Regions from separate parts of the Paeniglutamicibacter sp. NPDC091659 genome, predicted to be linked through region 3. Evidence: riboswitches for the same ligand, from Rfam matches in the RefSeq annotation. Region 3 holds a riboswitch; each other region holds the start of a gene.
The links. Region 3 has a riboswitch for S-adenosylmethionine ahead of ACIQLF_RS03565 (OsmC family protein). Riboswitches for the same ligand answer to the same signal wherever they lie in the genome.

Region 1 (7,090 bases), 620 kb from region 3:
AGAGTTCACCCATGGTGGTCTCGGCGCCGGTATCCGAACGCAGGACCTTGGTCCCTGCCGTGAGACAGCCGGATTCACGGAGGTCAGAAACCATTGGCTTCTTATCGGTACGCTGTTCGGAACCACGGTTCAGCTGGGAAAGCGCAATAACCGGCACATCTAGTTCTTTGGCGAGCAGCTTCAAGGAACGAGAGAACTCGGAGACTTCCTGCTGACGCGATTCCACACGTTTACCCGAGCTCATAAGCTGCAGGTAGTCAAGGATCACGAGCTTTAGATCGTGCTTTTGCTTTAGGCGCCGGCACTTTGCACGAATTTCCATCAACGACATGTTCGGGGAATCATCAATGAACAGCGGCGCGTCGTTGAGCCTGCCCATGGTGGTAGCAATCTTGGACCATTCGTCGTCCTTGATGGTGCCCTTACGCAGGTTCTGCAGAGCAATGCTTGCCTCTGCCGAAAGCAGACGCATGGCAATTTCGTTGCGGCCCATTTCCAGGGAGAAGAAAACAGCGGTCATATTGTTCTTAATGGCTGCTGACCTGGCAAAATCCAATGCAAACGTGCTTTTGCCGACGGCCGGGCGCGCTGCGATAACGATCATCTGGCCGCCGTGCAAGCCCTGGGTTAGCTCGTCGAGTTCATAGAAACCGGTGGGAACACCGATGACGCCTTCGCCACGGCTACCAGCGGATTCAATTTCATCGACGGTCCCTTCGATGATGTCGCGCAGCGGAACGTAGTCTTCTGCGGTACGACGTTCGGCTACCTTGTAGACCTCAGCTTGGGCTTCGTTGACGATTGCATCGACTTCGCCGTCCTGGGAGTAGCCCAGCTGGACGATTTTGGTCCCCGCATCAACCAAGCGACGCAGCACCGCTCGCTCACGAACAATTTCGGCATAGAAACCCGCGTTGGCCGCGGTCGGCACCGACTGAATCAAGGTGTGCAGATAGGCCGGGCCACCAATGCGAGTGATTTCTCCGCGCTTGGTGAGCAAGTCAGAGACGGTCACGGCGTCGGCAGGTTCGCCGCGTCCGTATAGGTCGATGATTGCTTCGAAGATCGATTCGTGAGCCGGGCGGTAGAAGTCCATGCCGCGCAGTACTTCAACGCAGTCGGCGATGGCATCCTTGGAGAGCATCATGCCGCCGAGCACACTCTGCTCCGCAACCAAATCCTGTGGCGGTGTACGGCCATAGTCGGATTCGGACGTGGCTTCCGTGCTGGACAGCGACATGGATTTTCCCTTCAAGCTTCGCGGGTTCCCGGTTTTCCGCATCATTATCTACTTCAGTGTCGCAGGGTCGGCCGACCTTTTGGTACGTCCAATCTCACGTGTGCGAAGAGACACGCAAGCCTGTGGAAATAGGTGGGGAACACTGTCACCTTAGACCCCATTTGCCTCAAACCCAACACCGTTATCCACAGGGGCTGTGCATAACCTGTGCACCTTGCGGCGTGTTGTGTGCACAGTCTGGGGAGAACATTGTGGATTACCGATGATTTTTGCCAAAAATATAGAGCTGACTAGGTATTATGCATTTACATGCCTGTGGACAGAAAGTAGTTATCCACAGGTTTGCGGAGTAAAAAACTTGGTTATACACGCAAAAACCCCGAGATTCCGCGGTTAATCTCCGTCGGTTTCCACGGTTACCCACAAACTATCCACAGCTATCCACGGGGTTCGGGGAAATCTGGGGATTAACAAGGTTGATGACCGTCGACAGCGCTGTAATACTGGCTCGCATGGCCGCCAATAAAACAACCCCCACCCGGGTTGATCCACACGAGTTCATCGCCTCCGTCACCCACCCCGTTCGGCGCGCCGACTCACGTGCGTTGCTGGAGATGATGGAGGAAGTCTCCGGGCAGCCGGCGACCATGTGGGGGCCGACGATCATCGGATTCGGAACCTACCACTACAAATACGATTCAGGCCGGGAAGGCGACGCCGGCGCGATCGGGTTCTCGCCCCGCTCAACGATCCTGGCTCTCTATGGCCTGACCATTGCGCCGGAGTCCGGGGAGCTCTTGGGCAAGCTGGGAAAGCACAAGCGCGGTGTCGCATGCCTGTATGTCAACAAGCTCGCTGACGTCGACTTCGGGGTTCTCACGGAGTTGGCGCGGTACGGGTACCGCCACATGATGGAAGTCGTCCACGACCCTTCCTAGTCGCAGGGGCGGTGCCTGCCTCGCTGCTTCCACCGAAAAGAGGAGGCCTGCCGGTAGACCCAACATGCGGTGCGGATCGCTACCGGCAGGCCCTGTGCTTCCGAGTGGCGTCTAGGAGACGAGCTGTTCGGCTTCCAGTCGACGGAATGCCGACCCGTGGAAGACCAGCGGGGAATTCGTTTCATCGCTCGTCTGGTGGCCGTGCACGCGCAGCAGCACGACGTGGTGGTCGCCCGCGGGAATCTCCTGCTCCACGGAGCAATCGAGCCACAGGCTTGCATCATGGAGCAGGAGGGCGCCCTCGTCGGTGGAATCCAGGCGGAGCCCCGCAAAGCGGTCTCCTGTCTTGGAAGCGATCTGGCGGCAAACCCCCTCGTTCTTCTCGCTGAGCACGGATACCCCGATGCGGGCACTGGATCGAACAACCGGCCAGGTGCGCGAGGTGTTCTGGACCGCGAACATCACCAACGGCGGATCCATCGAAACGCCGACGGTGAACGACGAGGCGACGATGCCCTGCGGCTCACCGTCGACGATGGCGCACAGTGCAGCAATGCCAGAGGGATGCTGGGCGAAAACGTTGCGCAAGGTGTCTGGGGTGAGGTCTGTTGCAAGAGTCATGGCTCGGTCCTTCGGCTTCATGCCCACCTTGAATCGGGTACGCGCCAAAAGCGCAGCTGCCCATCATCCAGTGTGCAGTACTTGCCCCCGGGGTCCCGCGGGCCGAATCGTCACCTGGAGCACCCCACTACCGCGAGAGGGTTGCCGGTCAACAAGCCAGGGCTTTTGCGTTGACACTCTTGATTCATGACTAACGTTAGGAGAAAGGTTTAGCTTCAGTCAAAGATTGTTTCGACACAATGGGTCACGAAGCGTAAGAATCGAACATTCTGCGACCAACATTCGCTTTTCGTCCTCATCTGTCGATATAGGGCCTCCGCACCATTTGGTCGATGCCGGCTCGTTGGCCCCATGCAGGCACCCAAGCGATCGGTTAACGCAATGAGGACCCCACCCGAAGGTGGAGTCCTCAATCGCTTATCGTCCCGAGGGGCGATGGGTGTGCAGAGAATTACTTCTTTGCAGCAACAACCAGCAGCGAGATGGTCGCGGATACATCGGTGTGCAGACGCACGGTAGCCGAGTAGTTACCCGTCGACTTGATGTGATCGTTGATCTCGATGTTGCGCTTGTCGATCGCGCCAACGCCGGCGGCTGCAACAGCCTTGGCGATGTCGTCGGTCTTGACGGTGCCGAAGAGGCGACCGGTAGCGCCGGCCTTGACGGTCAGCTTGACCGGCTTGGCGGAGATAGCGGCGGCAAGTGCCTGTGCTTCTTCCAAGGACGCAACGGCGCGAGCAGCACGGGCGGCCTTGATCGACTCAACCTGCTTCTCACCGCCCGGGGTCCAGGTGATGGCGAACGAGCGCGGGAGAAGGTAGTTACGTGCGTAACCGTTCTTCACCTCAACGATGTCGCCTGCGGCACCGAGGCCGGTAACTTCGTGGGTCAGAATGAGCTTTGCCATGTTTGTATACCTTCCTTAGCCGCGGCCAGCGCCGGAGTAAGGCAGCAAGGCTACTTCACGCGCGTTCTTGATGGCCTGTGCGATCTTGCGCTGTTCCTGAACGGAAACGCCGGTAACGCGACGGGCACGGATCTTTCCGCGATCCGAAATGAACTTGCGCAGCAATGCTACGTCCTTGTAGTCGATGACAGTGATGTCAGCGGCCTTCAAGGGGTTGGACTTTGGTTTGGGCTTACGGAGTTCAGCCTTAGCCATCGTGGAGCTCCTTTATCAGGTGGAGCCCGCAGAATTTTCTGCGGGATGGTGAATAATTTTGTTTAGAAGGGCGGTTCGTCAGAACCCGGGTTGCCCCATCCGCCGTTGTTTCCTCCGGCAGGAGCGCCCCAAGGATCGGCTGCAGGTGCATTCCAGCCGCCACCGCTGTTTCCGCCGGCGTTGCCGCCACCGAAACCACCCTGGCCGCCGGCGTTGCCGCCGCCGAATCCGCCGGCATTGGCGCCGGCATTCTGCTGTCCACCAAAGCCACCGTTGCCGCCAGTGCCGGAGCGCTGGGTGCGGGTGACCTTTGCGGAGGCGTAACGCAAGGACGGGCCGATTTCATCGACCTCGAGCTCGGTGACGTTACGCTTTTCGCCTTCTTTGGTTTCGTAAGAACGCGACTTGAGGCGGCCCTGAGCAATGACACGCATGCCCTTGGTCAACGTCTCAGCGACGTTTTCGGCAGCCTCACGCCACACCGATGCGCGGAGGAACAGCGTGTCGCCGTCCTTCCACTCATTGGACTGGCGATCGAAGGTTCGCGGGGTCGAAGCGATCGTGAAGTTCGCGACTGCCGACCCTGACGGGGTGAAACGTAGTTCTGGGTCACCGGTCAAATTACCGATTACCGTAATGACGGTCTCGCCTGCCATTGGAGCCTCCTAAAAGGTGTTGTTCTACGAAGATCGAAAAGCAGAATTACTCTGCAACGACCTTTGCCTCTTCCGGGCGGGTGATCTTGGTGCGCATGATGGTCTCATTGAGGCTCAACTGGCGATCAAGTTCCGCGGAAGTAGCGGGGGTGGCGGTGAAGTTAACTACCGCGTAAATGGCCTCATTCTTCTTCTGAATGTCGTAGGCCAGGCGGCGACGGCCCCAGATGTCAACGTTCTCGATGGTTCCACCATCGTTACGTACAACGTCCAGGAACTTACCGAGGGTCGGTTCAACGGTTCGCTCGTCGACCTCGGGGTCGATCAGCACCATCAATTCATAAGCACGCATGTGAACCCACCTCCTTTGGGCTAAACGGTCACGGCATTTCCGCAACAGGAGGTTCTTTGCATTTGCTGTCGTCGATACCCGATTGCCAGGTACGACAGAAACAGCCTTGTCCAGTCTAGCGGAAAATCGCTCCCTGACCCGACGGACCCGCGTGCGGTGCGTCACTGCGGTCACCGCACGCGGTCGTCCAGTCCGTCGGCGCGCAGCTTCGCCTCAAGTCGGGCGCCGAAGACCGGGGCAAGGGTGCGCATGTAGGTGTCGGAGATGTGGTGTTTGTCCCGGTATACCAGCACGTTCCCGATCACGGCCGGGCAGAATCCGCCGACACAGAACTGGTCGGAGAAATCCAGCACGCCGACCCGCGGCTCGCGCTTGGCCGCGGCGAGCGTGAAGTCGTTGGGCTCGAAGGCCCTGGATGCCGGGGCGCCGCAGGATTCCAGGTCATCCGGATGCTGCGCCACGCAGTCCCGCGCAAAAACCTTCGTCCCGGGGCGCGGGGTGTCAACGATCGGGTAGACCTTGATGCCGGCGTCCTCAAGCTTGCCCCAGTACTCGGCGAAGCCCTCTGCGGCACCCTTTTCCAGGACGGCCCCGGCCCAGTGACTGGTCACCACGGCATCCACGTCGCCGCGGGAGATGATCCGCTTCAAGGTGTCCGAGTTGGCCTGGTGGCACGAAATGCTGCCGTTTTTCTCGGCAATGCGCTCGGTGGCAGTGAACGGGCAGGAATTCTTCAGGTAGGTGAGCAGCGTCCAGCCGTGTTCCTTGGCGGTGGCTTCCAGCGCCCGGTACCAATGCGTGGCATGGGAGTCGCCCACCAGGGCGATGGTCAGGGTTCCGTCCTCCGCTCCCTCGGCGCATTCGCGGGTGAACGGGGAATCCGGTTTCTGCACGCACTCGCCCAGGTGCGGGCGGTCGCGCTCCGCGTCGGCGGGGACCGGGATGATCTGCTTCTTGCCCGGCAAATAGGGCGGCGCGCCGTCGGGGATCGAGGCGGCACCGAGCTCGGGCGGAGGTTCCGCCAACAGCGTGGCGGCCGCGTCTTCCTTCGCGACGGTGTCGCGTTGGGCCAGGGTCCCGGGGGCCAGGGACATCGCCGTAACCAGGGCGACCACGACCGCGCCGGCGCCCAATGTCCGCCACTTCGAGGAAGACAGCGGAGCCAGGGTGCGCACCGGGGTTTCGATCCAGCGGTGGCTGGCCCCGGCGAGCAGCAGCGACAGCACCAACAGCCCGGTTCCCTGGGCCGAGTCCGGCTCGCTGCCGGAGAAGTGCAGGAAGAAGATGAGTACCGGCCAGTGCCACAGGTACAGCGAGTAGGACACGTTGCCCACCCATTGCACCGGGGGAAGTTCGAGGATTTTCTGCGGGGCCAAAGCTCCACTGGTCTCCCCGGCCAGGATCACCGCCAGGGTTCCGGCCACCGGCAGCGCCGCGGACAGACCTGGGAAGGACGTGGCCGCGTCAAAACCAAAGGCCGCAGTGGCGATGGCGGCGAACCCTGCCCAGGCCAGCGCTGTACGGGCGCCTGGGGCATGGAACCAGCGGCCGTTGCGTCGTCGTCCGGGTTCGTGCGGGGCCAGCAGAAGCGCCAGGAGTCCGCCGGCGGCCAATTCCCAGACACGGGCCGGGGTGACGAAGTAGGCGGCAGGGCTCCCCGAGCCCACCAGTGCCATCGAGTAGGCAAGCGAGGCAACGACGACCGTGCCGAAGACCAGTAGGAGCGCGGTGCGCGGGAACGCGCCGGCGGTTTCCCGCCGGCCATACCGCATCTGGCCCAGCCATACGGCCAGCAACACCAGCAACGGCCAGACCAGGTAGAACTGCTCCTCGACACCGAGCGACCAGAAGTGGTTCAGCGCCGTGGGCGCGGAATCGGCCGCGAGGTAGTCCACGGAGTCGGCGGCCAGCACCCAGTTTTCCACCGAAAAGGCGGCGGCCAGGGCCGCGATTCCCACGGCTTTCCACTGCGTGGCCGGCAGGAAGGCCAGCGTGGCTCCCAGCACCGCGATGATCACCACGGCCGCGGCGGGCAGGATCCTGCGCACCCGCGCGGCCCAGAACCCCGGCAGGTCGATGCGACCCGTCTTGCGCACCTCGCGCAGCAGGTGCCCGGTGATC
Region 2 (7,090 bases), on a different contig from region 3:
AGGCGGCCGCCACAAGGCTTTGAAGCTCGTCGAGGTTCAGACCGGCGAACCGGCATTGAAGTCGTCAGGTTATACGGAGGCGCCCTTCAGCACCACATGCGTCAGGAATTCGTGCACGTGCGCCATTTCCTGCGCGTTGACCGAGTGCAGCATGTTTGCGTACAGCACCTTGGTGACATGCACGTTTTCGGTGGCCCAGCCGTGGGTGTACTCGACCTTGTCGTGCGTGATGACGGGATCGGCCTGGTCGCGACCCCAGAACATCGGCGTCTTGATGCCCGCGAGCTCCTCGTCCTTGAAGAACCCGGAGTCGTCCCCCGGCACCGCGAATCCCGAGAGGCCAATGACGGTGGAAATCGCCTGCGGTTGATGGCGCAGCAAGGACGTGGCCACCGCCATGCCCATGGAGAACCCCAGCAGGCTTACGGAGGAGTGCTGCTTGGCGATCGGCTCCAGCCAAGCCCACAGATCCGCGACCGACTTCTTGACCGCATCAAACGAGTAGTCCAGGTCCTGCATGAGCGGGAACCAGGTGAAACCCGGGCCAAGGGCCTGCGGGGCTCGCACCGAGACTACGGTGAATTCGTCAGGCAACATGGGGGCCAGCCCCATGAGGTCTTCTTCGTTGGACAGGTATCCGTGCAAGAGCACCAGCAAGGGCGTTCCGGCTCGCTCGGCTTCGGGGCGCGACCAGATGACAGTGGGGTTCCAGGTATTTTCACTCACCCATCCAGTCAACCAGAATCCACGCGCCCTTGGTGTCGCCACTTAACCTACGCTTAGGTAACTTAGATATTCTTTGGTAAGAATACCTCTGTGAACAACATCGCCAATCCCCTCGAAGAAGGCTCATTGACCGACAACGCACTTCTCCATCCATGGCGACGCTACGTGGCCCTGGGTGATTCCTTCACCGAAGGAATCGGCGATGTTGATCCAAGCAGCCCCGGAGGTTACCGCGGATGGGCAGACCGCGTGGCCGAGCAACTCAGCCAAGGCATCGAGGACTTCGCCTACGCGAATCTCGCCATCCGCGGCCGTCTCATTGCCCAGGTTTTCGACGAGCAGGCGGGCCCGGCACTTGAGCTCAAGCCGGATTTGATCAGCCTGTGCGCCGGCGGCAACGACGTCATTCGCCCCGGGGGCGATCCGGACGCCATCGCCGACAAGCTCGACGCGCTCATGCGGATCCTTGCGACCTCGGGCGCAACCATCCTGCTTTTCACGGGCCCCGACATTCGTGACACACCGGTGCTGGGCGGCATTCGAGGCAAGGTCGCAATCTACAACGAAAACGTTCGCACCATCGCAGCCCGCTACGACGCCGTCGTGGCAGACATGTGGTCGCTGCGTGAATTGCACCAGCCGCAGATGTGGGCCGACGATCGACTGCATTTCTCGCCGCTCGGACACCACACGATCGCGGCCATGGCACTAGATGCCTTGAACGTTTCGCATGACCTGCAGCACGCCCGGCCAGGGGAAATTGAATCCAAGAACTGGCGCGAGGCTCGCCGCGAGGACCTAATCTGGGCCCGCACGCATTTGGCGCCGTGGGTCCTTCGCCGCATCCGGCACCAATCCTCGGGCGACGGCATCACACCCAAGCGCCCCCTGGCCGTTCGGTTCAGCGAGCCCACGGTCGGCCCGTCGCTGGGAACCGAATCGATCGACTAGGCATTTCACCGAGAAACCGAACCATTCGTCACAAATGGAAAACGGTTGGCTAAATTCGACGGTTCTGCAATCAATTGATGTTTGACTAGTGTTAACAGGCCGTACAGCGGCGATGCACACGCCAACGCGAGTTAGGACAGAACGGCAAATCATGACCCTAGCAAGCACAAGCACGATCGACGATTTCCCCACCGAGCTGCTGGGGCCAGATGAGACCGTCCAATTCGGAACACTCGGCCCGGACCCCACCGACTTACCCGGTGGCATGGGTTTCATCTTCGATGCGGTTCCAGCCTTCATGGGGATATTTTTCGTGGCATTCATCGGCATCCTGGCATTTGGGGCATTCGTCTGGGTTCGAAACTACAAGACCACGAAGAACGCCGGCATGGACATCTTCACGCTGGAGACCGACCTTGCAACCCGGGCGGCCAAATCCCAAATGTTGGCACCGAAGAAAACCATCGAAGAAAAACTGGCCGAGCTCGACAGCCTCCTGGCCCGCGGTCTCATCACCCGCGACGAGTACACGCAGGCGCGCCTCAAGGCACTGACCGACTAGATCCGCATAGCCCGCATAGACGTATGGCTCCGGTTGAAGAATGATTCTTCAACCGGAGCCATACGTCTTCAGTCCCTCAACAGCCTTCCGTAAACCAGATCCCTAGGAGAAAATCTGGTTTCGCAGCGCATCGCCGAGTTGTTCTATATCGGTCAGGAACCCGTCGTGCCCGATCGGCGAGGTGATGTAGCGGACCTCCACCGGGTTCGGCAGGGACTTCGCCAGTCGTTCCGATTGCTCGGGCCAGTACAGTCGATCGGAATCAACCGCCGAGACGAAGAAATTCACCGAGCCCAGGCGTGACAACGCAGCCTCAACCGAGCCGTGCCCGCGTCCCACGTCGTGGCTCATCAGGGCATCGGTCAGCACCAGGTAGCTGTTGGCGTCGAAGCGGCCCACCAGCTTGCCGGCCTGGTGGTCCAGGTAGCTCTCCACTTGGTAGCGGCCCCGGTTCAGGTCCTTCGACCCGACGGGAGCCTCACCGTCCTGCGCGGAGCGCCCGAAGCGCACCTCGAGCTCGGGTTCGGCACGGTAGGTGATGTGCGCGATCCTGCGGGCCAGGCCGAGCCCCGCCGAGGGGACATTGTCGTTGGCGTAGTAGTCGCCGCCGGCAAAGTCCGGGTCCAGGCGGATGGCAGCGCTCTGCGCTTGGGCAAAGGCGATCTGTTCCGCCGAGGATTCCGCTGTTGCCGCAACGACGACGCAGTTCTTCACGCGTTCCGGGAACTCGACAGCCCATTCCAGCACCCGGGCCCCGCCCATGGAACCGCCGAGAACCGTGTGCCAGACCTTGATGCCCAGGGCATCTGCCAGGCGTGCTTCCAGACGCACGGAGTCCTTGATGGTGGTGAACGGGAAACGCGAGCCCCACGGCTTGCCGTCCGGATCCAGGCTTGCCGGACCGGTGGAGCCAGAGCAGCCACCGACCATGTTTGCCGAGACCACAAAGTAGCGGTCGGTGTCCACGGTCTTTCCCGGTCCGACAAAGCCGTCCCACCAGCCGGGCTCGGTCGAGAGCCCGCGTGCGACGTGTGAATCCCCGGTCAGTGCGTGGGCAATGTAGACCGCGTTGGACGCGTCCTCGTTAAGCGTCCCCCAGGTTTCAAAGCCCAGCACCACGTCCGGAAGCACGCCGCCGGTTTCAAAGGTGTATTCACCCGTGTGAAGGTGCCGAAGGATCCCGTCCGGGGCGTAGCCCAGCGTCTGTGCCGTTTCGGCGTCGTAAAGCACCACGTCTGTCTCCACGCTCAATTAGTGGCACCCTGCAGTTCAACCTCGGCGAGCGAGGCGACTGCCTCAAAACCGGCCCGGAGGTCGGCAATGATGTCGGCAACGTTTTCAATGCCCACGCTCAGGCGCACCAAGCCGGGGGAAACGCCGGCGGCGACCCGCTCGGCCTCGGTGAGCTGCGCGTGGGTGGTGGAGGCCGGGTGGACCACCAGCGAGCGGACGTCGCCGAGGTTTGCCACGTGGGAGTGCAGCTTCAGTGCATCGACGAAGCCCTGGCCGGCCTCGAGGCCGCCGGAGATTTCGAAGGCAACAATCGCGCCGATGCCCTTGGGGCCGTACTTGCGGCCGCGTTCGAACCACGGGCTCGATTCGATGCCGGCGTAGTTGACCGACTCGACCTGCGGCTGCGCCTCGAGCCACTTGGCGACCTCCACGGCGTTGGAGACATGGCGCTCGATGCGCAGCGACAGCGTTTCCAGGCCCTGGGCGATCAGGAACGCATTGAACGGGGAAACTGCGGACCCCAGGTCGCGCAGCAGCTGGACGCGGGCCTTCAGGATGTAGGCGAGGTTGGCGCCGAGGATGCCGTTGACGCCCAGGTCGCGGCCGAAGACCAGTCCGTTGTAGGACTCGTCCGGGGTGTTGAAGCCCGGGAACTTTTCCGGGTCGGCGGCGAAGTCGAAGTTGCCCGAGTCCACGATGACGCCGGCGATGGCCGTGCCGTGGCCGCCGAGGTACTTGGTGGCCGAGTGGATCACGATGTCCGCACCCCATTCGATGGGACGCACCAGGTACGGGGTCGCAAGGGTGTTGTCGACGATCAACGGCACGCCGGCCTCGTGGGCGATGGCCGAGATCGATTCGATGTCCAGGACGTCCTGGCGGGGGTTGGATACGACCTCGCCGAAGAGCGCCTTGGTGTTCGGCTTGATCGCGGCACGCCAGCCGTCGAGGTCGTCGGGATCAGCAACAAAGGTGACCTCGATGCCCAGCTTGCGCAGCGTGTGCTTGAACAGGTTCTGCGTTCCTCCATAGAGGCTGGGGCTTGCCACGATGTGGTCCCCGGCCTCCGCGAGGTTCAGGATCGCGAAGGTCGTGGCGGCCTGGCCGGAGGCCAGCAGCAGCGCGCCGACGCCTCCCTCGAGGCTGGCAATGCGCTGCTCAACCGCGTCCTGGGTGGGATTGCCGATGCGCGTGTAGATCGGCTCCAGTTCCTGCAGCGCGAAGCGCGCGGCAGCGCTTTCCGCGGTCGGGAACACGAAGGCAGTGGTTTGGTAGATCGGCAGGGCCCGCGCACCGGTGGTGGCGTCCGGCTCCTGGCCCACGTGGATCTGACGAGTTTCAAATGACCAGTCGTTTGACATTATTCTCCCCTTCGAGGATTCAAGGGGTATGCCCGTAGCCGACACCTGTGGCGTCGGATTCTACGTAGGGGCATGCCCGCGCTTGTCCTGCGTCCTTGTGACGCAGGGCCTGGTCTTCACCCGGGGCACCCCACCGCGGTGGAGGGTTGCCGTCCAGCAAGCCGGGGCTTGTTGCTGGAACTCATGACCTTGTGAATCAGTCTGGCGCAAGGAAATGCGGGCGCGCAAGAACATCTCAAAATGTGACAACGCGGAAGGAATGGGACGCTGGCCCGAATTTGACCATGAAAGCGCCAGCCAAACTCAAGTTAGGTAACCCTAACTCGAGAGCCAGATCACATCGTGCCATGATGGGCACATGATGAGGTTGGACCATGTAACTTACGCTTGTGGACCCGACGGCCTCGCGGCAACTGCCGCTCGGATCGGCGCGGCCCTTGGACTCGAATCTGTAAAGGGCGGTATTCACCCACGATTTGGTACTCGCAATGTCATCTTCCCGTTGCAGAATGACCAGTACCTCGAAGTTGTCGAGGTACTGAACCACCCGGCATCGGACAAGGCACCGTTCGGTCAGGCCGTTCGCGCCCGTTCCGAACTTGGCGGCGGCTGGATGGGCTGGTGCGTTGCGGTTGATGACTTGGCACCGGTCGAGGCTCGCCTAGGCCGTAGCTCGGTACCGGGAAATCGGAAGTTCCCCGATGGACAGGAACTGACCTGGCGCCAGATCGGCGTCAACGGCTTGATCGCCGACCCGCAGGTCCCGTACCTGCTGCGTTGGGATGACGGGACGGAGAACCTGCACCCGTCGAAGGCACTGCCGCCGGTTGGCAAGATTTCGTCGATCAGCATCGCCGGATCCAGCGAACGCGTTGCAGACTGGCTCGGACAGCCCGAGCAGTTGCCGGTCGGCGACGTCACCGTCAACTGGCAGGCACCCAACGGCACGCCGGGAATCCTCTCAGTGACCTTCGAAACCCCCAAGGGTTCGATCACGCTATAGGGATTCATTAGGACAAGACAACAGCCTCGGGGTTGTGGTGAAACCGGAAGTTCCGGCCTCACCACAACCCCGAGGTTCTTTAACCTTGTTGCCGCCACCGGCCGGCCGCTCCCCCACCGGCGGCTCGCTGTACCTCGTCTTTCAGGATCTCAAAGTGCCGCACCATGATCGATCCGATGGCCATGAAGATGCCACCAACGAACAGGATCTGTTGGAGCGCAAAGACTGCGCCAGCGAACACGTCCCACGCCACGGGAATAGCGCCAAACAGCCATAGGGTCACGGCGGTGCTCGTGAAGGAAAAGACCACGCCGACAACGGCCATGGTCAATCCCAGCCTCAACATTTGTCTCGAACTCATGAAGTTTGGCATCGTCCCTCCGTCATCAGTGGGGTCTGTGACAGATCGCCGAGCAGCGATCGTCAGTCCTCTTCCGCACGGGGATGCATCTGCGGTTCCTGGCGGATTCCGTCCACGGCTGCCTCCGCCGAACGGACGACAAAGGACCCAGCCAGCAGGAACAGGCCACCGTAGAAGGCGCCTTGTTGCAAGACGTAGACAACGGCGCCGGCCATGCCAAGTGGCAGTTCGAAGTCGTTCTGGTTCATCGCCAGCCAGTTCCAAATCGGCGAAACAAGGATGTTGAAGAAAAGGCCGATGATGCCCAGGATCAACCCGACCCGAAACATTTTTTGTGAACTCATTGCTGCGGGCACTCGGTTCTCCTGACGAGGAACTCCCGGGCGTCATTTTCTTCCGAGAGGAAACGGGCTGACGGGAAACGGCTTTCCCGTCAGCCTAGCGAGACCCCGGCTTCGCGCAAGGGAACACAAATGCGGCGATCAAACCGTTTTTAGGAACCCACCCCGATGGCCGAACCCAAGAGCGCGTAACCGACGAATCCGGCGATATCCAGGAACGCATGCGCGATGACCAACGGCATGACACGGCCCCGCCGTGAATACACGTAGCCGAAGACGATGCCCATGGCGACATTGCCGACAAACGGCCCGATGCCCTGGTAGAGGTGGTAGCTGCCGCGCAGCACGGCGCTGGTGACAATGATCTGCCATTTGCCCCATCCCAGGCGACCCAGCCGCTCGAAGAGGTACCCTACGACGATGACCTCCTCCAGGATGCCGTGGCGGATCGCTGAAAGGACAAGGACAGGAATGGTCCACCAATAGTCGTCCAGCGCGGCCGGGACAATGAGCGTGGTCAGCCCCAGCGCGCGGCCCGCCGCATACACACCG
Region 3 (7,090 bases):
GATTTTCCGGGGCATGCCGACCGCCCAGGCGGGCATCATGCTCGGGCTCCTGCAGATCATGTCGATTCCCGCAACGATGTTTGTGCTGTGGATGGCGAACAAGCTCAACAAGTTGCGCTCGGCCATGGTGACCTGCTCCGTGGCCGCGGGGATCGGCGTCACGGGGTTGCTGCTGTTGCCGCTGGACCTGGCCTGGATCAGCGCGATCGCGCTTGGCGTCGGCTTTGCCATCTTCCCGCTGGTGCTGCTTGTCATCTCCCACAGCGGGGAAACGCCGGAGGAAACCACGGCCATGAGCACGCTGGCGCAGTCGATCGGCTACCTGGTGGCCACCAGCGGCCCGTTCGGCATGGGCCTGCTCTTTGCGCTGACCGGCGCCTGGACCGTTCCGCTGGTCCTGCTCCTGGGCGTGGTGGTGCTCCAGCTGCTGCTGGGCATCGCGGCAAGCGCCTACCGCCGGCCGGCCCTGCGGCGCGTGGAGTAGTTTCCCCGCCCGCGGCCAGGCCTCGGGCCCATTGCAAGCAAAGCCGCAGTTGCCCAAGACCATGGTCTTGGGCAACTGCGGCTTTGTCGTCGGGCCTGGATCCAACCGGGCTAGACCTTGGAGTCGGCGTACTCCTCGACGTAATCCTCGACGTCCTTGGGACCGGAAAGGTCCATCTCCAGCAGCGACACGACGCGCGACTTGGTGACATGGCGGTGGATGATCCACAGCCCCAGGAAGATCGGGATGCCAATGTAGGAGGAGAGTACCTCCATGCCGCGACCGGCCAGCACTGCCTCGTAGTTCTGTCCCGCGATTACCACGATCAGCACGGCGAAGGCCAGCAGCGGCCCGATGGGGAAGAACGATGCCTTGTAGGGCAGGTCGCTGACCTTGTTGCCCTGCGCCAGGAAGCCGCGCCGGAACCGGTAGTGCGACAGGGCGATTCCGGCCCAGACGATGAACCCGCACAGGCCCGAGACGTTCAGCAGCCAGGCGTACGCGGCGCCCTGCCCGACGATGGCGCTGAGGAACCCGAAGAGCCCCACGGCGGCCGTGGCCAGCAGCGCGTTGATCGGCACGCCACGGGAATTGGTGCGGCCGAAGGCCTTCGGGGCCTTGCCGTCATGGGCCATGGCGTAAAGCATGCGCGTCGAGGCATACAGGCCGGAGTTGCCCGCCGAGAGGATCGCCGTCAGGATCACGGCGTTCATCAGGGCCGCGGCAAAGGCGATGCCCGCGCGCTCAAAGACCAGGGTGAAGGGCGAGGCGGCGATGTCGGCTTCGCCGGAGGCCAGCAGGCTCGGGTCGGTGAACGGAATCAGGCAGCCGATCACGAAGATGGCGCCGATGTAGAAGATCATGATGCGCCAGAAGACGGAGCGGATGGCCTTGGGGACTTCCTTCCGAGGATTCTTGGCCTCGCCTGCCGCGACGCCCACCAGTTCGGTGCCCTGGAAGGAGAACCCGGCGATCATGAAGACGGAAATGATCGATACCCAGCCGCCGTGGAAGACGTCCTCGCGGTTCTGCCAGTTGCTGAGGCCCGGGGAAGTGTCCCCGAGAATGCCGACGATCATCAGTACGCCCGCAATCAGGAAGATCACGACGGCCACGACCTTGATCATGGAAAGCCAGAACTCGCTTTCGCCAAAGGCCTTGGCCGAGAGTGCATTGACCCCCGTGAGCAGCACCAGGAACGAGCCTGCCCAGATCCATCCGGGGACCCCGGGGAACCAGAAGTCCATGATGATGCCGGCGGCCACGAGCTCGGCGGCCACGGTGATGGCCCAGTTGAACCAGTAGTTCCAACCGATCGCGAACCCGAAGGACGGGGAAACGAACCGGGTCGCATAGGTCTGGAACGAGCCAGCCACCGGGATCTTCGCCGACATTTCACCGAGCGACTGCATCAGCAGGAAGACCATCAGGCCGACCAGCGCGTAGGCGACGAGTGCGCCGCCGGGTCCGGCCTGGGCGATCGTGCCTCCGGAAGCGACGAACAGGCCGGTGCCGATGGCACCGCCGATGGCGATCATCTGGAGGTGGCGGCTGCTTAGCCCGCGCTTGAGTTCGTTGTCGGGCTTGCCGGCGTCGGTGCCGTCGCCGACGGTGTTCGCGGTGCCACGCTGCACCAGCGATTCATTTTCAAGTGTCACGGAAGTTCTGCTCATGGGTGTCATGCAACACCACCGGAGGCCATTGAAGCGACTTTGCTCACAGGGGATCCGTGTGCTGGTGCCGCTGCGTGACGTGTGTCTGGTTTCTCACATACCGCACATCCCTGTATTAGTGCGGTTTTTTCCGGGGAAATTCGGGGTGGTGGACTATACAGAGCGTCACGCAAGGTTGCCAATCCGAAGGCGTGAGCCACAGATGGTCGAATGGATAACCTTGTTCTCGTCCGCTCCGAGGCACAGTATTGCTGATGCATTGGTAGCTTCCCGGCGGTGGTCTATCTGGATCAAGACCATGCCACAGTCTTTGATCTGGGCCTGCTAGGCCCGGAAATGTCGCTCGGAGATACCGTCTGATTGCTCAGATTCAACGAAACGACACTGACTATTATGACGGGCGTTCGTCACAAAATGAGAATCGGGCCACCCCGGGGAAGACTCGACAGTGGCCCTGAGCCAGTGTTCATCCGAACCGGGTGTGATATAGGGCGATCGGCCGAATGCGCCCGTCATCGGCCGCCCAAACGCGACGAGGGGGCCACCCGCCGGATGGCCCCCTCGATCAATTGCTGCAAATAGTTAGTCGGCGACGACGAGTTCCACGCTGATCGGCGTGGGGTTGGCAATGATGTCGAAGACCGGGCAGTGCGCGTCGACGGCCGCCTGCAGCTCCTCGTAGCGTTCGCGGGTCTCGGGGCCGGACACCGTCACCTTGAGCCGGACGCCGCCGAAGCCGGGGCGAACCGTCTCATCGATTGCGAAGAGCCCACGCACGTCGAGGTCTGCCTCAGCATCGATGTCCAGCGAATCAATCTTGATCCCCAGCTGGTGGGCGTACAGGCGGTAGACGACCACCTGGCAGGAAATCAATGCGCCCAAGGCGTACTCGACGGGGCTTGCCGCCGCGTCGTCCCCTGCCAGGCCGACCGGCTCGTCGACCAGGAAGGTGTGCTTGCCGGCGGTGACTTCGGTGGCGACGGAGCCGACGGCGGTTCCGTTGGCCTTGAACGTCAGCGAGGCACTTGCGGTGTCCGCCGTGATGCGCTCGCCCCAGGCGTTTCCGGCCGCGTTGAGCTTCTCGGCGCGCAGGATGTCGGGGGTGGTTTCGAGCAGGGTCTCAGACATGGGAGATCGATCCTTCCGTGGTGGCGCGTGCCAACCACGTCGCCATACTTACGCCGGTCCGGTTGGACGGCGTCGAATCTTCACCTGGAGCACCCCGCTATGACGAAGGGGGTTGCCGTCCAACCGACCAGGGTCGTGAATGGTTGGAACTCGTGATTCTGTTGACAAGTGTGCCGGGGATACCGAGCGCGAGGCAAGAAAATGCTTCATGCAGCGTCATGAAACGGGGGACGATCCTGCCGCCATGTCAGCTGCGTGCCGGGTCAGCTGCCTGTGGAGAAAAAGAAGGGCGTGAGCAAGAAGAATGGGATGAGCAGCAAAAAGGGAATCACTGACAGGATCCACAAGATGGTGCCGACCCAGCCAGTCACCTTGCCGACCGTCGCGTCGGTGTTCAACTGCTCGGCCTCCTTTGCCTTGTTGATGGCGATGATGCCCAAGGCGATGCCGACAAGGGGAACGAAAAGGGAAAGGATGCCCAGGATCATCGAGGTCTGGGCAAGCTGTTGGCCTCGATTTAGCTCCGGGTACTGTGTCATGTTTCCTCCGACGTGATAGCTCTGGTTGCCGGAGGCCATGCGGCGGAACATCCGGTTGAATCGAGACTAGCGGAGTCCCCACGGCAAAAGGCGCAAGATGCCTTGTCGGGACGCCAAAGATGACTGCAGGTGCACTTGAGGCTCGCCCTTGGGTCATCTTCGGTTCGTGGCGATTCCGGTCGTTTGCAGATGGGTTGGGCCAACGGAGGATCGCCGCAGACGGAGAATTCCGGTTCGGGGAATTCCGAGATTGCCTTGGGTGCCGCCGGGCAATTGGCAAAAACACAAAAATAGCGACCCTCCAAGATTTGAATTCTTGGTGGGCCGCCATCTTCATGGTTTCGTGAGGATTTACGACTGGGAAGCGGCCATGCCGGCTACGACCGTGATGAGCACGAACGCGATGATGCTCAGAATGGCGAGGATGGTTCCGATCCAGCCGGTTACCTTGCCGACGGTTGCCGCAGTGTGGAGCTCTTCTGCCTTCTTGGCCTTGGAAATGGCGATCGGGCCAAGGATGATCCCGACGACGAAGAGTGACAGGATGCCGAGGATCATGGAAGTCTGGGCAAGCTGGGCGCCGCGCAGCTGCTCGGGGCTGTTCTGGATGTACGTAGGTGCTCCCTGGTACGGGGCAGCGCCATTGAACTGTGGCTGGTTGTCGGCCGGCTGAGTCATTTTTCCTCCGCGAAAAAGATGATGGTGCAAGTGAATGATGTCTAAGGTGCGTCCTTAGATTTTGAGCGTACCGGCGTTTGGCCATGAAATGGCGAAAAGCATCGCCGTCCAGCGCAACGAAATGATCACAAGTGCCATCCGAGCCGCGTGGGGCCGGAAAGTCTCGGCTGCTGGGGCCCGGGCGGCGGTATCGATCATGGTTTGGCGACGACTAACCCTCGCTCTGCTCAGACTCCGAGTCGTTGAGCCGTGCCAGCAAGTCGGCAAAACGACGGATCTCATCCGGTTCCCAATTCGACAACCGCTCGCGCATCAGGATCCTGGCCCGTGTCCCGGATGCGACCCATGCTTCCCGGGCGGCATCCGTGATGCTGACGAGCATGGCGCGCCCATCGCTCGGGTCGGGCTCCCTGGTCACCAGTCCTTGGCTCTGCAATTGCTTGATGGTCCGGCTCATGGTGGCCTTGTCCACGTGGAGTTCCGATGCCAGGACTATTTGTTGCTGTGCCTGTTGCCTGACCAAAATCGACAGGACCCTGTAGCCCAGCGGCTGCAGCTCCGGGTGGATGTCCAGCGCACGCTTGCGGATCGCGGTGCGGGCTTTGACGGCCATGATCGAAAATTGCTTCTCGACCTCTTGCATCAACGGCTCCAGCACCTGCGGATCGGCGGGCTTGTCGACGTCGGGGGTTGGCTCGGAGCTAGGGGGTTCCATGAAGTCCATATTAGTGCGTTTCCCCGGGGCCACAGGGCGGAACATCGGTGAACGACGCCGGGCCCGCGGCTTCCCCGGGGGCGGGACAAATCACGGGGCCAGCGGCACACTACGAGCAGGGCTCTTCCGTTTTGTCCTTGTCGCAGTGCAGAATGGCAACTTGCTAGACCTCGACAAGTCAGGAGAACAGCATGGCCACAATCCTTAATCCCTACATCAGCTTCCGCGGGGAAGCCCGCCCGGCGCTGGAGTTCTACCAGTCGGTTTTCGGCGGTGAACTGGACCTGCGACCCTTCGCGGACTTCGACTTCGCCAAGACCGACAACCCCGCGGACGATGCGAAGATCATGCACGGGCACCTTCGAGGGCCGAATGGCTTGAACATCATGGCTGCGGACACCCCTGAATCCATGGAATGGAAGGGCGGCACCGCCATCTCGATCACGCTCAGCGGCGAGGACAAGGACGAGCTCCAGGGCTACTGGGACAAGCTTGCCGAAGGCGCCACCATTGGCCAGCCGCTGGCACAGGCCCCGTGGGGCGACTGGTTTGGAATGCTGAGTGACAAGTTCGGCATCGATTGGATGGTCAACATCGCAGGATCGCCGGGCGCCGGAGCCTAGCTGCGACGAATAGGCTTCTGGTGGGTGGCGGACCCAAGGTTGTTTTGCCACCCACCAGTCTTGTGTTTCCGGTCAGTCGTCCTTGAGCAGGGCCTCCGTGCGTACCCACAGGGAATCGCTCAGCCCGGGGTTCTTGGCCTGCGGGTTGGTCCGAGAGACCTTTCTGCGCGTGAAGTACTCGCCAGCCGGCCAGTCGACGCGGGCGTTTCCGTGGGCCAGCCATACCAGGGTGTCTGCGCCCTTCTGGGGCGAGGCAAGGAACTTGGAAAGAAGCTTGTTGCCGTAGACCCCTTCCATGGAGGCGCCCGGCGAGCTGGAAAAGCTCGTGGCGACTATGCCCGGGTGGAATGCCGCGGCGGAGAGCCCTCGGGAGCCATAGCGTTTCTGCAATTCACGGGTGAACAGGATCTGTTGCAGCTTGGCATTCCCGTAGGCGCGGTTGGGGCTGTAGAACTTCTCCGCATTGAGGTCGTCCAGATCGACCCGTCCATACAGGCGGTTCGCAAGGCTCGAGGTGTTCACGACGGTGGCCTGTGAGTCGAGCAGCCGGTCAAGCAGCAGCTGCGTCAGCAGGAACGGTGCCAGGTAGTTGACCTGGAAAGTGAGTTCAAAACCATCGACGGTCGTTTCCCGGACGGGCGAGAATATCCCGCCGGCATTGTTTGCGAGGACGTCGATACGCGGATAAGTGGCCAGGAGTTCGGCGGCGAGAGTGCGCACCTGGGCCAGATCGGCGAAGTCGGCGAGATGGAATTCGGCACCCAGCTCCGCTGCGACGGCCTTCGTCTTCTCGGGGTTTCTGCCAACCACAACCACCTGATGGCCGAGGTCCGTGAGCTGTCGGGCGGAGGACGCGCCGATTCCATCGCTGGCGCCGGTGATGACAATTGTCTTGGCTGGCATGTGGTGCCTCTCGAACTGAAATCGGCGTGCTGCTTTGTCAGCCAGCCTACGCCGCGCTCAGGGCTCCCAGCTGAAAGCGGCTTGTTGCCCCGAAACTTCTCTGGATGGCTTGCACCTTGCGCTGGATCGTCCGCAAGCTGACGCCGAGCGCGCGAGCGATGGAATCGTCGGTGAGGCCGGTTGCAAGCAATCGCAGTATCTCTTGTTCTTCACTGCTCAGCAGCGGCGAGGTTGACCTGCGGTCGTTGGTCGGGGGCGTCGCGGATTTCCAGATGGTTTCGAAGGTGTCGTTGAGGAATGCGGCGAAGCACGGGTCGTGGATTCGAACCCCCAGGACCCCGCTCGGG
Region 4 (7,090 bases), on a different contig from region 3:
AAGCTGCTCGACGATTCCCTCGCCACCCAGCGAAATGCGCGGAGCCTCGGCCAGCCTGACCACATGGGTGTCAGGCTGGGCGAACAGCTCCCCCACGTCAAGTGACAGAACCTGGCACAGGGTGACGAGCGATGCCACCGAGGGGCTGGTCAGGTCGCGTTCGACGCGTGAGAGAAACCCCTTGGTGAGCCCCGTCGATTCGGCTACCTGGTCGATGGTCAGTCGCTGTGCCTGACGGACGCTGCGAAGTCGGGATCCAATGGCCAAGGCCGCATTGCTTGGCTCAACGGGCAAGGCTTTCATGGGCTCGATACTCCAGGCTGCTCAGAAAAAAGTCGGGTTTACATAGCTTAGGGCAATTGACGTGTAAGTCAGCTCACATTAGCCTAGGAGACAACAAAAGTTTACTTGCAGGCACCAATCTTGTTGCCCGCATCGTTCTCCCCAAAGGTTCACTCCCATGGAAATCATCAATGGCACTATCGTGGCCGTCTATCTGGCGGCCATGCTCGCCTTTGGCTGGTGGGGCAAGTCCCGCACCAAGAACAGCAGCGACTACCTCGTTGCCGGCCGCCGCCTCGGCCCGTTCCTCTACACCGGAACCATGGCGGCCGTTGTCCTCGGCGGCGCCTCCACCGTCGGCGGCGTGGGACTTGGCTACAAATTCGGTGTCTCCGGCATGTGGCTGGTGGTCGCCATCGGCGTCGGCGTCATCCTGCTTTCACTTGTCTTCGCCCCGACGCTTCAGCGCTTGAAGGTCTTCACCGTCTCGCAGATGCTGACGCTTCGCTACGGCAGCAAGTCGGCGACCAACACCTCGGGCATCGTCATGCTTGCCTACACGCTGATGCTCTGCGCGACCTCCACCAGCGCCTACGCAACCATCTTCGTCGTGCTCTTCGGCTGGGAAAAGTGGATGGCCATCGCCATCGGCGGCATCATCGTTGTCATCTACTCCACCATCGGCGGCATGTGGTCGATCACCCTGGCCGACCAGGTGCAGTTTGTCATCAAGACCGTCGGCATCTTCTTCCTGATGCTCCCGTTTGCCTTGAACGCCGCTGGCGGCATGGGCGGCATCCGTGAACGTGTCGGCGCCGAGTTCTTCACTTGGGACGGCATTGGCGTGCAGACCATCATCACCTACTTCGTGGTCTACACCCTCGGCCTGCTGATCGGCCAGGACATCTGGCAGCGCGTCTTCACCGCGAAGACCCCGAAGGTCGCCCGCTGGGGCGGCACCACAGCCGGCATCTACTGCGTGCTCTACGGCGCCGCCGGCGCCATCATCGGCCTGGCCGCCCGCGTGGCGCTGCCGGACATCGATGTCGTCAACCTCGGCAAGGACGTTGTCTACGCCGAGGTCGCAACCCAGCTTCTGCCGGTGGCAGTCGGCGGTCTGGTCCTCGCAGCGGCAGTTGCCGCCATGATGTCCACCGCATCGGGTGCACTGATCGCCGCGGCAACCGTTGCCCGCACCGACGTCACCCCGTTCGTCGCCGGCTGGTTCGGCAAGGAAATCCGGGTCAACTCGAACGAGAACCCCGAGCACGACGTGCGCGCCAACCGCATCTGGGTATTGATCCTGGGCCTCGTGGCCATCCTCCTGGCCATCATGGTCTCCGACGTGGTCGCGGCCCTAACCATCGCCTACGACATCCTTGTCGGCGGCCTGCTGGTGGCAATCATCGGCGGCCTGATGTGGAAGCGCGGCAACGGCATTGGCGCAGCAGCGTCGATGGCAGCCGGAACCGTCGTCACGCTGGGCACCATGATCGTCCTGGAAATCCAGGCCGAGAACCGCTTTGACGGAATCTACGCCAACGAACCGATCTACTACGGCCTGATCGCCTCGGCCATCGTTTACGTTGTCGTTTCACTTGCCACGCGGCCCACCGCGACCGCAGTCATCGACGGCTGGAACTCCCGCGTCGCCGGCGAAGGCGACGTCGAGGGCATCGAAGTCGAGTCAATCGCAAAGTAGCCCCTCCGGGCGCTCGAACGGGCCCTGCCGGATACGCGTCCTTGGATGCATATTCGGCGGGGCCCGTTGTCATGCAAGGGGCGTTGCGCACCTAGCCAGTGGGGCATTCCCGCTCCTAGGCTATTGCCCATGGACGATCTGAAAAACCACCTGCTCACGTACCTCAACGCTTCCCGCGAAGCCGTGCTGTGGAAGGCCGAGGGACTGGGCGACTACGACCTGACCCGGCCCCTGATGCCCAGCGGAACCAACATCCTGGGCCTCATCCAGCACCTGGCCTGCGTGGAACTCGGGTACTTCGTGGAATGCCCCGGACAGACCGTCGAACATCCGCGCTTCATTGCCTTGAGCCAGAGCGAGGACTCCGACTACGACATGTGGGTTCCGGCGGACGTCCCCAGCGCGGACATCCTCGATTTCTACCGCAGCGCCATCGACTCGGCCAACCGGAACATCGAGGCATTGCCGCTCGATGCCCCGGCAACGGTCCCGTGGTGGGCAGCGGAGAAACGGAACACCACGATCGGCCGACTGCTCATCCACATGAACGTGGAGACCGCCCGCCATGCCGGTCACATCGACATCGTGCGCGAACTCATTGACGGCAGCTCCGGGGATCGTCGCATTTCCCCCAATTTGCCCGATTATGACGCGAAAGCGTGGACTGATTTGTACCAAAAAATTCAGCTCGCGGCCGAGTCGCGATAGTGTGGTGACCAGCTTCACGAGATGCGGCGCCAAGCTCCGACTGGCCGCGCACCAACCCCAGGTTCATGGGTGGTTCGGATGAAGAAGCGGCCGGTGCCACAAGGCGGCGGCAAGAGCTAGTGAAAGGCCGGCCGCTGCCGCCATGGAACACTCCGTCCCCGTACTTCCCCTCTTTGACCTCCACCGCGCCGTCATCGACTTGAACCTGCACGGTTCCTGGCGCAGCTTCCATGTCGACGACGCGCCCGCCGTCTCCCGCGCACTGGCCGACGCCGTTGCAGCCCCGCGTTGGGACGCGGCGTCGTCGAGTTTGTTGATCCGAACCCCGGTCACCGGAAACACCGCAGGCCGGACACACATTTTTAGCCTCGTCGAATTCTCTGAAGCCCGCCCGAAGGCTAAAGTTGTTCGCTGAAGGGGAGTAGTTCCGAGTCCACCATTCACGGTGGCGGCGGTGCGTCGACATACTGGCCGCAAAGTTGCGGCCCGGCAAACCACCTCGCGGAAATCCGGCGGATTTCTTTGAGGCGAACGAGACCTTCGGCCCACCACGGTGGCCCGAGGTTCAACGCACCCAAAAACTTTGCTTGTTCCTCCCCATCGCATGGCCTCACCCGCCATGGACACCGACCGAGGACGAGACATGACGCCACAAGCGCCAACCCCCACTCACGCCCAAATCAAACGCTGGCGCAAGTATCTGGCCGACGAAATCGCCGAGGGCGCGGTCTACCGCGAACTTGCCAACAAGCGCACCGGCGAGGAACGCGCCATCCTGCTGGGCCTGGCCGACGCCGAAACCCGCCACGAGGAACACTGGCGCAACCTGCTCGGCGACCACGCGGAGAAGGCCACCCGTCCCACGCTGCGCCGCACGATGCTGCGTGTCCTGGCCCGCCACTTCGGTTCCGTCTTTGTGCTGGCACTGGCCCAGCGAGCCGAGGGCGACTCCCCCTACGCCGCGGACACCGACGCCACCCGCCAAATGGCCGCCGACGAGCTGGTCCACGAGGAGGTCGTGCGCGGCCTGGCAACGCGCGGGCGCAACAGGCTTTCGGGCAACTTCCGTGCCGCGGTGTTCGGCGCGAACGACGGCCTGGTCTCCAACCTCGCCCTGGTCATGGGCATCGGCGCCACGGGCGTGGCCAGCTCCCTGGTGCTCTTCTCCGGCATTGCCGGCCTCCTGGCCGGCGCCTTGTCGATGGCCGCCGGCGAATTCGTCTCCGTGCGTTCCCAACGCGAGCTGCTCTCCGCTTCCAAGCCCACGCAGATCACCCTGTCCGCAGCCCCGGACCTCGACCTCGACGCCAACGAGCTGGTGCTGGTCTACAAGGCCCGCGGCATGAGCGACGAGGACGCCGCGCACCGCGCGGCCGAACGCATGGGCCTGTACTCCTGCGACTGCAACCCCACGCTCTCCCTGTGGCCCGAACGCGAAGTGGAGGAAGAGGAAATCGAACACGAGGAAATCGGTTCGGCCGTGGGCGCCGCATCGTCGTCCTTCTGCTTCTTCGCCTCCGGCGCCGTCATCCCGATCCTGCCCTTCATCTTCGGCATGAGCGGCACCCCCGCCATCATGCTCTCCGCCGTGCTGGTCGGCATCGCGCTGCTCGTCACCGGCGGAGTCGTCGGGTTGCTCTCCGGAGCCTCCCCGACCAAGCGCGGCCTGCGCCAGCTGGCCATCGGCCTGGGCGCGGCGGGAATCACCTACGCGCTCGGCCTGCTCTTCGGCGGCACCGTCGCCTGACGCCAGGCGCAGCAATGAAACTGGCCGGCGGCCCCGTGAAAACGGGCCTGCCGGCCATTTTCATGTCCGGGTGGTCGGTTGTTCGCCGGTTCGAACGCCCGTCTACCCCAGTGCGTTCCGGGCCAGGTCGGCAGCGCCCACCAGGCCCGCATCCGGGCCCAGGGCCGCGCCGACCACCCGGGCAAAAGGCCGGTAGCCGCGGCCGCTGAGCGAGCCGCGGTAGGCCTGTTCGGCCGTCTCCAGCAGCAGCGGGGAGGCGGAACCCAGGCCCCCGCCGATCACCATGATGCCCGGATCCAGCACCGCCGCGAGGTTGGCCAGGCCCAGGCCCAGCCACTGCCCCGCCTCTACCACGAGCTCGATGCAGGCTTCGTCCCCGGCGACGGCCAGGGAATTCACCAGCTCCCCGGTGACCGCGTGCGGGTCGTTGCCCGCTGCCTCGCGCAACACCTTGGCCACCGGCCCGTGCACGGCCAGCAGGCTGCGGCCCTCGCGGGCCAGCGCGTTGCCGGAGGCGTATTGTTCCCAGCAGCCCCGGTTGCCGCAGGCGCATCGGTGGCCGCCCGGCACCAGGACCTGGTGCCCGAACTCCCCCGCCATGCCAAAGCGCCCGCGCCGGAGCTTCCCGTCCAGCACGACCGAACCGCCGATCCCGGTGCCGAGCGTCAGGCACACCATGTTGTCCTCGCCGCGCGCCGCGCCGAAGCGGTACTCGGCCCAGCCCGCCGCATCCGCGTCGTTGCTCAACAGCACGTCCCGGCCCAGCGCCCGTTCGAGGTTCCGGCGCAGGGGTTCGTCGCGCCAGGACAGGTGCGGGGAGAACACCACGGTGCTGCCGGTGGTGTCCATCCACCCGGCGGCCCCCACTCCCACCACGGCGTCCGCGCCGCCGGGGCCAAGCTCCCGGACCAGGTCGCACACCGCGGCAAGGACCGCAGCCGGGTCGAAGCCCGGGGTCGGGCGCCGGCCCCTGACCAGGACCGTGCCGTTCCCGTCCACCAGCCCCGCGGCGATCTTCGTGCCGCCGATGTCTATGCCGATCGCGTAGGCGCTCATGCCAGCCCGCGCACCCCGGAAATGCCGCCGTCGTTGAGGCCCACCAGGATGCTGGCCGCCTCGGCCGGATCGTCGACCAGGTGGATCAGCCGGCCCATGTGCCGGCCGCGCGCCAGTTCCTCCAGCAACGGGTAGGCGGGCAGCGTCTTCGTCCAGTGGTCGATGCCCACCAGCACCATGGGCCGGATGCGGCCGGCGGCGCCGTAGTAGTTCTCGCAGGCGTCCTGGAAGATTTCCTGCACGGTCCCGGCGGCACCGGGAAGGAAGACGATGCCGCCCGAGCATTTCTCCAACAGCACCGCCTCGCGGGTGGCGTTGGCAAAGTACTTGGCAATGTGGGTGGCGAACATGTTCGGCGGTTCATGCCCGTAGAACCAGGTGGGGATCCCCAGGTTCGCCGTTCCCGACGGCCACCTGTTGCGCACCCTGGCCGCGGCGCGGGCCCACCCGGTGATCGAGGTGGCAAAGCTCGGCTCGACGGCCAGCATTCCCAGCGCCTCGTCCAGCGTGGACAGCGGAAAGGCCGAAAGGTAGGCCCCCAGGTTCGCTGCTTCCATGGCCCCGGGCCCCCCACCGGTGGCCACGATGAACCCGGCCTCGGCGAGCGCGTGCCCCAGCCGTGCTGCGGTCCTGAAATCGTCACCTCCGCGTTGTTGCGCGTGCCCGCCCATCACGCCGACCAGCGGCGCGTAGGAAAGGTCGCCCTCCCGGATCTGGGAGTCGAGCCGGGACCCGATGGCGTGGTCGTGCAGCGTGCTGGCCAGTGCCGCGTTCAACGCATCGTGGGCTCCGGCGCCCAACCGGTGGAAACTCCACGCGTAGATCCTGGCGTCCGGCACCGATTCGTAGGACCCTTCAAGGATTCCCGCGTACAGCTCGTCCCAGCTGTAGAGTTCCCCGCGATAGGCGTCGAAGGGCAGCCCGGGGATTTCCGGGAAGACCAAGGCCCCGCCGCCGCGCAGGCGCCGCTCGATCTTCCCCTCGAGGTAACAGCCCAGGAAGACGGATCCCGAGGGGCGCAATTTCTCCAGCACCGTGCTGCGTCCGCGCAGGTCGACGGATTGGACGTGCCACCCGTGCATCGACGCGGCGAGGCGTCCTCCCTCGATGGCGAGCGCCGAGGTGGCATGCCTGTCAAAGTCACGCAGCGAGGCAATCTCGATCACTCGCGGCAGCGGGGTCAAGGCGGGTGTGCTGTTCATGGAACCAACCTCGTTTCTTTCTTTGTCCCGGATGGCGATTCTAGGCCGAATTGACGTGTGAAGTCCCCGACGCGCCCTTGGCCAATGCCGGCGGGATGTGCCGGCTCCCCCGGAAGACGTGGACTTTCTCCGCCGCGGACGGGCGCCATGGTGATTAACACGCACCACGAATAATGCGCACAACACTGCCACCGGTTCGTCCTCTGGCCCCGGAACGTGAAACGATGGGAGGATGACCGATTCTGCTTTCCCCATGGTCGATGCGCGTGAAATCCTGCGCGTCGTTGGTGGTGCCGCCTTTACCCGTGGCAAGGTGCTTGCCACCGATGCCTCAATGAGCGATATCACCTGGGACCCCGACTCAGCGGTGCTCGCCGGACAGGTCAGCGAGGA

Region 1: another riboswitch for S-adenosylmethionine. It lies ahead of ACIQLF_RS00775 (flavin reductase family protein); the one in region 3 lies ahead of ACIQLF_RS03565 (OsmC family protein).
Region 2: another riboswitch for S-adenosylmethionine. It lies ahead of ACIQLF_RS17520 (bifunctional o-acetylhomoserine/o-acetylserine sulfhydrylase); the one in region 3 lies ahead of ACIQLF_RS03565 (OsmC family protein).
Region 4: another riboswitch for S-adenosylmethionine. It lies ahead of ACIQLF_RS16890 (hypothetical protein); the one in region 3 lies ahead of ACIQLF_RS03565 (OsmC family protein).

What each region holds. Positions count from the first base shown of each region.
Region 1 is NZ_JBIVTO010000001.1:165,474-172,563, reverse strand. Features, by position in the region: gene dnaB (replicative DNA helicase) at 1-1,240, opposite strand, end outside; gene ACIQLF_RS00780 (DUF1801 domain-containing protein) at 1,753-2,178, shown strand; gene ACIQLF_RS00775 (flavin reductase family protein) at 2,290-2,799, opposite strand; SAM riboswitch class IV at 2,872-2,984, opposite strand; gene rplI (50S ribosomal protein L9) at 3,251-3,706, opposite strand; gene rpsR (30S ribosomal protein S18) at 3,722-3,961, opposite strand; gene ACIQLF_RS00760 (single-stranded DNA-binding protein) at 4,024-4,617, opposite strand; gene rpsF (30S ribosomal protein S6) at 4,664-4,969, opposite strand; gene ACIQLF_RS00750 (acyltransferase family protein) at 5,140-7,090, opposite strand, start outside.
Region 2 is NZ_JBIVTO010000011.1:2,386-9,475, reverse strand. Features, by position in the region: gene ACIQLF_RS17540 (alpha/beta hydrolase) at 70-726, opposite strand; gene ACIQLF_RS17535 (SGNH/GDSL hydrolase family protein) at 817-1,677, shown strand; gene ACIQLF_RS17530 (SHOCT domain-containing protein) at 1,829-2,239, shown strand; gene ACIQLF_RS17525 (homoserine O-acetyltransferase) at 2,342-3,484, opposite strand; gene ACIQLF_RS17520 (bifunctional o-acetylhomoserine/o-acetylserine sulfhydrylase) at 3,487-4,833, opposite strand; SAM riboswitch class IV at 4,907-5,022, opposite strand; gene ACIQLF_RS17515 (VOC family protein) at 5,192-5,836, shown strand; gene ACIQLF_RS17510 (hypothetical protein) at 5,916-6,161, opposite strand; gene ACIQLF_RS17505 (hypothetical protein) at 6,260-6,541, opposite strand; gene ACIQLF_RS17500 (CPBP family intramembrane glutamic endopeptidase) at 6,691-7,090, opposite strand, start outside.
Region 3 is NZ_JBIVTO010000001.1:783,481-790,570, forward strand. Features, by position in the region: gene ACIQLF_RS03555 (MFS transporter) at 1-484, shown strand, start outside; gene ACIQLF_RS03560 (amino acid permease) at 595-2,157, opposite strand; gene ACIQLF_RS03565 (OsmC family protein) at 2,740-3,285, opposite strand; SAM riboswitch class IV at 3,325-3,443, opposite strand; gene ACIQLF_RS03570 (DUF4190 domain-containing protein) at 3,549-3,863, opposite strand; gene ACIQLF_RS03575 (hypothetical protein) at 4,176-4,502, opposite strand; gene ACIQLF_RS03580 (MarR family winged helix-turn-helix transcriptional regulator) at 4,714-5,217, opposite strand; gene ACIQLF_RS03585 (VOC family protein) at 5,409-5,840, shown strand; gene ACIQLF_RS03590 (SDR family NAD(P)-dependent oxidoreductase) at 5,913-6,743, opposite strand; gene ACIQLF_RS03595 (LuxR C-terminal-related transcriptional regulator) at 6,790-7,090, opposite strand, start outside.
Region 4 is NZ_JBIVTO010000010.1:43,705-50,794, forward strand. Features, by position in the region: gene ACIQLF_RS16875 (cupin domain-containing protein) at 1-303, opposite strand, end outside; gene ACIQLF_RS16880 (sodium:solute symporter) at 461-1,984, shown strand; gene ACIQLF_RS16885 (DinB family protein) at 2,114-2,692, shown strand; SAM riboswitch class IV at 2,705-2,814, shown strand; gene ACIQLF_RS16890 (hypothetical protein) at 2,835-3,107, shown strand; gene ACIQLF_RS16895 (VIT1/CCC1 transporter family protein) at 3,336-4,439, shown strand; gene ACIQLF_RS16900 (ROK family protein) at 4,542-5,495, opposite strand; gene ACIQLF_RS16905 (LOG family protein) at 5,492-6,697, opposite strand; gene ACIQLF_RS16910 (SNF2-related protein) at 6,930-7,090, shown strand, end outside.